Sphaerotilus microaerophilus: one gene and its partners. The protein of the gene in region 1 interacts with the protein of each later gene in a pairwise test. Links are inferred from orthologs where the notes say so. Each region holds a gene or a part of one and is shown in the gene's direction. Other genes may lie near its edges. The genes, in order: ileS, NGK70_RS16975 and NGK70_RS08810.

Evidence for each region.
Region 2: the proteins of ileS (region 1) and NGK70_RS16975 interact in binary tests that used the Escherichia coli proteins (3 or more experiments, as listed by UniProt). The link is inferred for Sphaerotilus microaerophilus from one-to-one orthologs.
Region 3: the proteins of ileS (region 1) and NGK70_RS08810 interact in binary tests that used the Escherichia coli proteins (3 or more experiments, as listed by UniProt). The link is inferred for Sphaerotilus microaerophilus from one-to-one orthologs.

Annotation. Positions count from the first base shown.
Region 1 is NZ_AP025730.1:4,797,327-4,800,967, reverse strand. What follows is about bases 2-3,491. They hold ileS (isoleucine--tRNA ligase), read left to right. Parts: upstream 2-381; coding sequence 382-3,291; downstream 3,292-3,491. Other genes in these bases: NGK70_RS20475 (BamA/TamA family outer membrane protein), read right to left, coding at 3,328-3,491; NGK70_RS20485 (chorismate transformation FkbO/Hyg5 family protein), read left to right, coding at 2-99. Also shown: more of NGK70_RS20485, read left to right, coding at 1-1; more of NGK70_RS20475, read right to left, coding at 3,492-3,641. UniProt on the Escherichia coli protein: Catalyzes the attachment of isoleucine to tRNA(Ile). As IleRS can inadvertently accommodate and process structurally similar amino acids such as valine, to avoid such errors it has two additional distinct tRNA(Ile)-dependent editing activities.
Region 2 is NZ_AP025730.1:3,987,055-3,990,029, forward strand. The notes cover bases 69-2,892. They hold NGK70_RS16975 (sugar ABC transporter substrate-binding protein), read left to right. Parts: upstream 69-897; coding sequence 898-1,887; downstream 1,888-2,892. Other genes in these bases: NGK70_RS16970 (carbohydrate kinase family protein), read right to left, coding at 69-536; NGK70_RS16980 (ABC transporter permease), read left to right, coding at 2,021-2,892. Also shown: more of NGK70_RS16970, read right to left, coding at 1-68; more of NGK70_RS16980, read left to right, coding at 2,893-2,975. UniProt on the Escherichia coli protein: Part of the ABC transporter complex RbsABC involved in ribose import. Binds ribose. Also serves as the primary chemoreceptor for chemotaxis.
Region 3 is NZ_AP025730.1:1,997,891-2,000,963, reverse strand. The notes cover bases 1-2,922. They hold NGK70_RS08810 (HyaD/HybD family hydrogenase maturation endopeptidase), read left to right. Parts: upstream 1-1,061; coding sequence 1,062-1,784; downstream 1,785-2,922. Other genes in these bases: NGK70_RS08795 (hydrogenase expression/formation protein), read left to right, coding at 2,649-2,922; NGK70_RS08800 (thioredoxin domain-containing protein), read left to right, coding at 2,159-2,608; NGK70_RS08805 (HypC/HybG/HupF family hydrogenase formation chaperone), read left to right, coding at 1,798-2,121; NGK70_RS08815 (HigA family addiction module antitoxin), read left to right, coding at 679-1,053; cybH (Ni/Fe-hydrogenase, b-type cytochrome subunit), read left to right, coding at 1-563. In the rest of the region: more of NGK70_RS08795, read left to right, coding at 2,923-3,073.

The DNA of each region.
Region 1 (3,641 bases):
GCCGACAGCCCGGCGCTGCGCGGGGCGATCTTCGTGCAGGCCGATGTCTGCCGCGCCGACCTGCTGGTCGAGATCGAGGCGCACGGTCTGCCTCGTTAGAATCTGCACACCATGCTGCCGCCTGCGCCGACCCTGCACCCCCACCGCCTGCGCGCGTGCGGTGGCGCGGCCTGCCCCAACGCGACACGGCGCCAGACCACCCGCGACCGAATTCGCTGACCCGGCTGACCGGTCAGCCGGCGGCGCGCTGCCCTTGCGCGCCCCGCTCACCGCCCGCCCGTGCCCACTCCTCGCCCCCGGATGGCCGACCCTGCGCCGCCCCGGGCGCCCCGATTTCCGCGTACCCCGCGATGAGCGCAGCCTCTGTGCTGCGAAGCCCTCATGAACGACAAGACCTCCCCCAAGCGTGACGCCGACGCCAGCGCCGACAGCAAGTACCGCGGCACCCTGAACATGCCCGACACCCCCTTTCCGATGCGCGGCGACCTGCCCAAGCGCGAGCCGGGCTGGGTGAAGGACTGGAACGACGGCGGCCTCTACATGCGCCTGCGCGAGGCGCGCAAGGGCGCGCCGCTGTTCGTACTGCACGACGGCCCGCCCTACGCCAACGGCCAGATCCACATGGGCCACGCGGTCAACAAGGTCCTCAAGGACATGATCGTCAAGAGCCGCCAGCTCGCCGGCTTCGACGCGCAGTACATCCCCGGCTGGGATTGCCACGGCCTGCCGATCGAGAACGCGATCGAGAAGAAGCACGGCCGCAACCTGAGCCGCGACGAGATGCAGGCGAAAAGCCGCGCCTACGCCACCGAGCAGATCGAGCTGCAACGCGGCGACTTCAAGCGCCTGGGCGTGCTGGGCGACTGGGAGCGCCCCTACCGCACGATGGACCCGGCCAACGAGGCCGGCCAGATCCGCGCCTTCAAGCGCGTGATCGAGCGCGGCTTCGTCTACCGCGGCTTGAAGCCCGTCTGCTGGTGCTTCGACTGCGGCTCCTCGCTGGCCGAGTTCGAGATCGAATACGCCGACAAGAAGAGCGACACGCTGGACGTGGCCTTCGAGTCGAACGATGCGGCCGGCCTGGCCAAGGCCTTCGGCCTGGACGCGCTGCCGGCGGGCAAGACCGCCTTCGCCATCATCTGGACCACCACCGCCTGGACCCTCCCCGCCAACCAGGCGCTCAACGCCCACCCCGAGCTGGAGTACGCACTGGTCGACACGCCCAAGGGCGTGCTGCTGCTGGGCGCCAGCCTGGTCGAGAAGTGCCTGGAGCGATTCGGCCTGGAAGGCCACGTGCTGGCCACCGCCAAGGGCGAGGCCCTGCGCGGCCAGGTCTTCCGCCATCCGCTGTACGACTTGCCTGACAGCGGCAACGAGTACAGCTACAGGCGCCTGTCACCGCTCTACCTGGCCGACTACGTCAGCGATGCCGACGGCACCGGCGTCGTGCACTCGGCGCCCGCCTATGGCGTGGACGACTTCAATTCCTGCGTCGCCCACGGCCTGAAGTACGACCAGATCCTCAACCCGGTGCTGGGCAACGGCGTCTACGCCGCCGAGCTGCCGCTCTTCGGCGGCCAGCACATCTGGAAGGCCTGCCCGGTCATCATCGAGACGCTGCGCGCGCACGGCCGCCTGATGGCTACCCAGGCGATCACCCACAGCTACCCGCACTGCTGGCGCCACAAGACGCCGGTGATCTACCGCGCCGCGGCGCAGTGGTTCGTGCGCATGGACGAGGGCGAGGGCGTCTTCACCAAGGACAAGGCACCGCAGACGCTGCGCCAGATGGCACTGGCCGCCATCGACCACACCGGCTTCTACCCCGAGAACGGCCAGGCCCGCCTGCGCGACATGATCGCCAACCGGCCCGACTGGTGCATCTCGCGCCAGCGCTCCTGGGGCGTGCCGCTGCCCTTCTTCCTGCACAAGGATTCGGGCGAGCTGCATCCACGCACGATGGAGATCCTCGACCAGGCCGCCGACATCGTGCAGCAAGGCGGCATCGAGGCCTGGAGCCGCGTGACGGTCGAAGAGATCCTGGGCAGCGCGGACGCCCCGCACTACACCAAGAGCAGCGACATCCTGGAAGTCTGGTTCGACTCCGGCTCGACCTTCCAGCACGTGCTGCGCGGCAGCCACGCCCATGCCTACCCCAACGGCGCCTTCCACGCCCAGGGCCCGGAGGCCGACCTCTACCTCGAAGGCCACGACCAGCACCGCGGCTGGTTCCACTCCTCGCTGCTGCTGGGCTGCGCGCTGTACGGCCGCGCACCCTACAAGGGCCTGCTGACCCACGGCTTCACCGTGGACAGCCAGGGTCGCAAGATGAGCAAGAGCCTGGGCAACGGCATCGACCCGCAGGACGTCTCCAAGAAGCTCGGCGCCGAGATCATCCGCCTGTGGGTGGCCGCGAGCGACTACTCCGGCGACATCGCCGGCGACGACAAGATCCTCGCCCGCGTGATCGACGCCTACCGCCGCATCCGCAACACCCTGCGCTTCCTGCTGGCCAACACCTCGGACTTCAACCCTGACACCGACGCGGTGCCCGCCACACAGCTGCTGGAGATCGACCGTTACGCCCTGGCACGAGCCGCCGAGCTGCAGGCCGAGATCCTGAAGCACTTCGACGCCTACGAGTTCCACCCGGTGGTGAGCAGGCTGCAGGTCTACTGCTCGGAAGACCTCGGCGCCTTCTACCTCGACGTGCTCAAGGACCGCCTCTACACGACTGCCCCCAAGAGCCTGGCGCGCCGCAGCGCCCAGACCGCGCTGTGGCAGATCACGCACGCCATGCTGCGCTGGATGGCGCCCTTCCTCAGCTTCACCGCCGAGGAGGCCTGGGCCACCTTTGCACGTGAGAAGTCCAGCGGCTCGATCTTCACCGAGACCTACTGGCCCTTCGCCACCCCCAACGAGGCCCTGCTGGCCAAGTGGGCGCGCATCCGCGCGATCCGCGACACGGCCAACAAGGAGATCGAGGCGTTGCGCGGCACCGGTGCGGTGGGCGCGTCCCTGCAGGCCACGCTGACCATCACCGCCGGCGCCGACGACGCCGCACTGCTGCGCAGCCTGGGCGACGACCTCAAGTTCGTCACCATCACCTCCGCGGTGACCGTGGTGGACGGCGACGAGCTGAAGGTCACGGTGTCGCCCTCCACCGCGGTCAAGTGCGAGCGCTGCTGGCACTACCGCGATGACGTGGGCGCCGATACCGCGCACCCGACGATCTGCGGGCGGTGTGTGAGCAATCTGCAGGGCAGCGGCGAGTTGCGCACGGTGGCCTGACGGCCTGACCAGCGGGCGAGTTCCGACGCTCCCGCGTCAGAAACTCGCCCGCGACTTGATCAGGAATTGCACCTTCTTCACGTCCGGGCCGGCGTTGACGGGGAAGGCCAGGTCCACGTGCAGCACGTTGCTGAAGGCGGTGCGGGTGCTGACGATGCGCAGGCCGGCGCCGAGGTTGCCGAGCCAGCCGGTGCTCGATGAGCTGGACGAGGTGGAGGCGCCGGCATCGGCGCCACCCCAGGCGCGCCCGACGTCCAGGAAGGCGGCTCCACCGAAGCGGAACAGCTCCCAGAGGTACAGGTCGGTGTAGAAGCGCTCCTCCACGGTGAAGAGCGCGCGCCGGTGGCCGT
Region 2 (2,975 bases), 810 kb from region 1 along the record:
ACGCGCTGGCGCCAGATGGCCAGGTCGGGCTCGACGTTCAGGCGCACGTTGGGGTCATAGGCGATGACGCTGCGGTGGCGGCGCTGCTCCACCAGCGCCTCGATGGTGGCAGCGATGGGCTCCACCACGCAGGCGTAGGAGCCGAAGTGGAAGGCCGCGACCTCGGCAGGCAGGCGGTCGAGGTGCTCGGGCCTCAGCTGGCGATCGGCCCCGCCATGCCCGTAGAAGCGGTAGCTCGGCACCCCCTGGGCGTCCAGGCCGACCAGGCTCAGCGTGGTGGGGGCATCGCAGTGCAGCACCGCGTCCATCGAGATGCCCTCGGCACGGAGGCTGCGCTCGATGCGCTCGCCCAGGAAGTCGCGCGACAGGCCGCCGAAGAACAGCGCCGGGTGGCCCAGCCGGGCCACGCCCATCGCCACATTGAGCGGCGAGCCACCCACGACGGCATCGAGCGTGAGACCGGTCGGGGTCTCACCGTTCTGGAACACGTCGAGCAGCGATTCACCGCAGACGACGATCGGGGACTTGTCGGACATGGCAGCACCTTGAGAGAACGCCAGCACCATGACTTGATACATGCGCTGGATTTAATTGAAGACCCATCCCGGTCGATCTGTATGACCGAAGCGTGTGTTATCGGACGAAACGTACCGATCAGCCAGACGCAAGTACAGAACAGGTGCGCTGATCGTGGCACATCCGGGTTCTCCCGGACCTAGGGGAAATCACTAAATCAATGTGATTGATTTAAATGAAGAGCCTGCCTAAGATGCCGTCCAGGGTCGAAAGGAAACCTCCTGGTCCTCCCGAACGACCCCAGTCCCCCTCCCAAGCTCCCATCCACACACCTTGTCCCGGGCCGGCAGACCACTGCCGCCTCGATCCCACGGAGACACCATGAAGCGCCTGAGCACCCTGAGCATCGCCGCCGCCATCGCCACCTTCGGCACGGCCGCCATCGCCGCCGACCAGCCGGTGATCGGCCTGATCACCAAGACCGAGACCAACCCCTTCTTCGTCAAGATGAAGGAAGGTGCCCAGGCCGAGGCCAAGAAGCTCGGCGCCAAGCTGATGACCGCCTCGGGCAAGAAGGACGGCGACACCGGCGCGCAGATCACCGCGATCGAGAACATGGTCACCGCCGGCGCCAAGACCATCCTGATCACCTCCTCGGGCGACGCCATCATCCCGGCGGTGAAGAAGGCCCAGGCCAAGGGCGTGCAGGTGATCGCGCTGGACAGCCCCTTCGACGGCGCCGACGCCCTGTTCGCCACCGACAACTACAAGGCCGGCATCCTGATCGGCCAGTACGCCAAGGCCGCGACCGCCGGCAAGCCCGCCAAGATCGCGATGCTGGACCTGTTCCCCGGCCACCCGGTGGGCGCGCAGCGCCACAACGGCTTCATGAGCGGCTTCGGCCTGAAGGCCAACGACGCCAAGAGCAACGAGCTGTCCAGCACCGCCGAAACCGTCTGCGCCGCCGACACCGACGGCAACCAGGCGAAGGGCCAGACCGCGATGGAGAATTGCTTGCAGAAGGACCCTGGCATCAACATCGTCTACACCATCAATGAGCCCGCCGCCGCCGGCGCCTACAACGCGCTGAAGAAGGCCGGCAAGGAGAAGGACGTGCTGATCGTCTCGGTCGATGGCGGCTGCGAAGGCGTGGCCAACGTCGGCAAGGGCGTGATCGCCGCGACCAGCCAGCAGTACCCGCTGAAGATGGCCGCCATGGGCGTGGCCGCGGGCGTCGACTACGCCAAGGGTGGCAAGAAGGCCAGCGGCTACGTCGACACCGGCGTGACGCTGATCGCTGCCAAGGCCGTTGCGGGCGTCGAGAGCAAGGACGTCAAGACCGGCACCAGCCTGTGCTGGGGCAACAAGTAAGCCAGCCCGGCCACCGGGCAGTGCGCTGCCCGGTTCCTGACGCCAGGCGCTGAAGGCGCTCCCCCAGGCAACGCGGGCCGTTGGCCCGACCCTGGGCGGGTGCCTTTTTTCTTTCCTTCCGCAGAGGACCGCCGTGACCACTTTCAAAGACAAGCTGCCGCCGATCAGCCAGCTCGGGCCCTTCATCGCCCTGGTGGCCGCCTGCATCGTCTTCGGCCTGACGACCGACAACTTCTTCAGCGGCGCCAACTTCGCGCTGATCCTGCAGCAGGTCATGGTGGTGGGCGTGATCGCCATCGGCCAGACGCTGGTCATCCTGACCGCCGGCATCGACCTGTCCTGCGGCATGGTGATGGCGCTGGGCAGCATCGTGATGACCAAGTTCGCGGTCGATCTGGGCATGCCCGCGCCGCTGGCCATCCTCTGCGGCATCGCGGTGACGGCGGGCTTCGGGCTGATCAACGGCCTGCTGGTCACGCGCATCAAGCTGCCGCCCTTCATCGTGACGCTGGGCACGATGAACATCGCCTTCGCGATCACGCAACTCTATTCGTCCGCCCAGACCGTCTCCGGCGTGCCCCCGCTGATGACCTGGCTGGGCGGCACCTTCGACATCGGCCACACGCCGATCAGCTTCGGCACGATCCTGATGATCGCGCTCTACCTGGGCTGCTGGTTCTGGCTGCGCGAGACGGCGTCGGGGCGCCACGTCTACGCGGTGGGCAACAACCCCGAGGCCACCCGCCTGGTCGGCATCCCGACCGACCGTGTGCTGCTGGGCGTGTACGTACTGGCTGGCCTGTTCTACGGCATCGCCTCGCTACTGCTGGTGGCACGCACCGAGGTGGGCGACCCGAATGCCGGGCAGACCGAGAACCTTGACGCCATCACCGCGGTCGTGCTCGGCGGCACCAGCCTGTTCGGCGGCCGTGGCGTGGTGCTCGGCTCGCTGGTGGGCGCCATCGTCGTCGGCGTGCTGCGCAACGGCCTGACGCTGATGGGCGTGTCGTCCGTCTACCAGGTGCTGATCACCGGCATCCTCGTGATCATCGCCGTCACTGTGGACCAACTGTCTCGCAAGGGAGCGC
Region 3 (3,073 bases), 2.8 Mb from region 1 along the record:
GCGCGCCGCTGCCGACGATGCCCGGCGAGGCCAGCGAGCACTACCTGATGGGCTACATCCGCTTCGCCCACTTCAGTGCGGCCTATGTGTTCGCGGTGGGCCTGCTGGGGCGCATCTACTGGGCCATCGTGGGCAACCACCACGCGCATGAGCTGTTCGTGCTGCCCATCTTCACGCCGGCCTACTGGCGCGAGGTGATCACGATGCTGAAGTGGTACGCCTTCCTGATCCCGCAGCCCAGCCAGTACGTGGGCCACAACCCGATGGCGCGCCTGGCGATGTTCTTCGGCTTCTTCCTGTTCTCGGTCTTCATGGTCTGCACCGGCTTCGCGATGTACGGCGAAGGCGCGCAGATGGGATCGTGGCAGGAGGTGATGTTCGGCTGGGTGATCACCCTGTTCGACCACAACAGCCAGAACCTGCACACCTGGCACCGCATGGGCATGTGGGGCATGGTGATCTTCGTGACGCTGCACGTCTACGCCGCGATCCGCGAGGACATCATGGGCCGCCAGAGCATGGTGTCCACCATGATCTCCGGCTACCGCACCTTCAAGAGGTGACATGAATCCCCCCCGAAGCGCCTTCGGCGCGTCCCCCGTTCCTGGAGGGAACCCTCCGGGTTCTGGGGGGCACCGCCAGCGGACCGGCGGAGCCGGTTCCGCGGCGGTTGCTTGGGTGGAGGGGCTTCATGTGCCGCGTGGCGTGCCGCTGCGCCGGCCGATCCACCCGGGCCGCCTGCTGGACCACCTGGTGCTCACGCCACTGGCGATCAACCAGAGCGCCGCCGCCCGCCTGCTGGGCATCTCGCGCCGGCGCGTCAACGAGCTGGTGCAGGGCCAGCGCGCGATGTCGCCGGACACCGCGATCCGCTGCGCACTGGCCTTCGGGGTGGACGCCGGCTTCTGGCTTGAGCAGCAGTCCCGCTGGGACAGCTGGCACCACTGGCAGGCCCTGCGCCGTTCAGCCACCCATCGGCCCCTATCCTCCCGGTGTCGGCGCGCGAACTGCGCGTCTGACACCCTCCTTTTCCGCCCCGGCGGTTCCTCCTGATCCACGCCATGACTGCCTCCACGCCCGAAAGCACCTGTCACCCTACCCGTGACACCCTGCTGGAAGATCCGGAAGACGCCATCGTCGTGCTCGGCATCGGCAACGTGCTCTGGGCCGACGAGGGCTTCGGCGTGCGCTGCGTCGAGGCCCTGCAGCAGCGCTGGGACCTGGCGCCCAACGTGCAGCTGATCGACGGCGGCACCCAGGGCCTGTACCTCATCCACCACGTGCAGGCCGCGCAGCGGCTCATCATCTTCGACGCGGTGGACTACGGCCTGCCGCCCGGCACGCTCAAGATCGTCGAGAACGAGGAAGTGCCCAAGTTCCTCGGCGCCAAGAAGATGAGCCTGCACCAGACCGGCTTCCAGGAGGTGCTGATGCTGGCCCAGCTCACCGGCCACTACCCCGAGCAGGTGCTGCTGATCGGCTGCCAGCCCGAGGAGCTGGAGGACTACGGCGGCAGCCTGCGCGAGAGCGTCAAGCTGGCGATGGAAGACGCCCTGGCGCTGGGCGTGGACCGGCTGCGCGCCTGGGGCGCCGAGCCCCGCACCCGCCAAGCCCCGCCCGACCACTCGGAGGCCGTGACCCTGCCGACCCTGGGCCTGGCGGCCTACGAATCCGGCCGCCCGGACGCCGGGCTGGCCTGCCGCGTCGGCGACGAACGCTTCCTGATGACCCTGCCGGGCAACCACCCGGACGGCACGCCGGCCGCGGCCGCGTCGACCACCTGAGGGGAGCCAGTCCATGTGCATCGGCATCCCCATGCAGGTCATCGAGACCCGGCCCGGCCACGCGCTGGTGCAAGGGCGTGGAGAAGTCCGCCTCGTCAACACCGCGCTGGTCGACGAGCCGGCCGCCGGTGACTGGCTGCTGGTCTTCCTCGACGGCGCCCGCGAGGCGATCACGCCCGAGCGCGCCGCTGAAGTCGATGCCACCCTCGACCTGCTCGACGCCGTGATGGCCGGCAACACCGCCACCGCTGCCGACACCGAGGCGGCCTTTGACCTGCCTTCGATGATGAGCGCCGACCAACTCGCTGCGCTCACCGGCGCCGCGCCGCGCAGCTGACGCCCTCAGCGCCACTCCACCCTGCCCGAGACACCCCATGAGCTACGACACCGCCCACCCCCTGCAGCAGCGCCTGGTCCAGCAGTTCGGCGCCCGCTGGATCACGCCCGAGACGCTCGACGCCTTCCTCGCCGAGGCGGGTGACCGCGTGCTCTTCCTCAGCGGCGACCCGGTGCGCTTCCCCGAGGCGCTGGACGTGGCCGTCGTGCTACCCGAGTTGCAGGCCGCCCACCCGGGCCGCTTCGCCGTCGGCGTGGTCGACCGTGAGCACGAGACCGAGATCGCCCGCCGCTTCGGCAGCAACCGCTGGCCCGCGCTGGTCTTCCTGCGCGACGGTGCCTACGTTACCGTCCTGCCCGGCATGCACGACTGGACCGAGTACGTGGCCAAGGTCGGCGAGGCGCTGGAGGCCCCGATCAGCCGGGCCCCCACCGTCGGCATCCCGGTCGTCTCGGCGAATGCCGATGCCGGCGCTGCCTGCCACTGAGTCCTGAGTTCCGCAGACCGAATCCCTTCCGGAGCCCCGCATGAGCCTCCCGTACGATCCGAAGTCCTTCCCCATCCCGGTGGTCGCCCTCGGCGCCGGCAGCCAGTCCGAAGACGAAGGCCTGGACTACCTCAGCCTGCCGCAGGGCATGGCCACCTTCCAGCCGCCCCCGCTGCCCGAGCCCGAGGCCTTCGCCGGCCACGGCCCGGCGCTGCGCGCCCTGCACGAGGTGCACGCGCGCCTGCAGGCGCTGCTGGCCGGGCAGGCGGTCGAGCCCGTGCGCCTGGAAGTCCTGGGCGCCGACGACCTGGCGCTGATCCACCAGGTGCTGGGCGAGGGCGAAGTCAGCGCCCAGGTGCTGGCCGAGCCGGGGGCCCCCGGCCAGGCCCACGCCCTGCCGCGGGTGCAGATCCAGGAGTCGGTGTTCGCCGGCGTCTGGCGCGTGATCGAGCGCAGCGACGACGG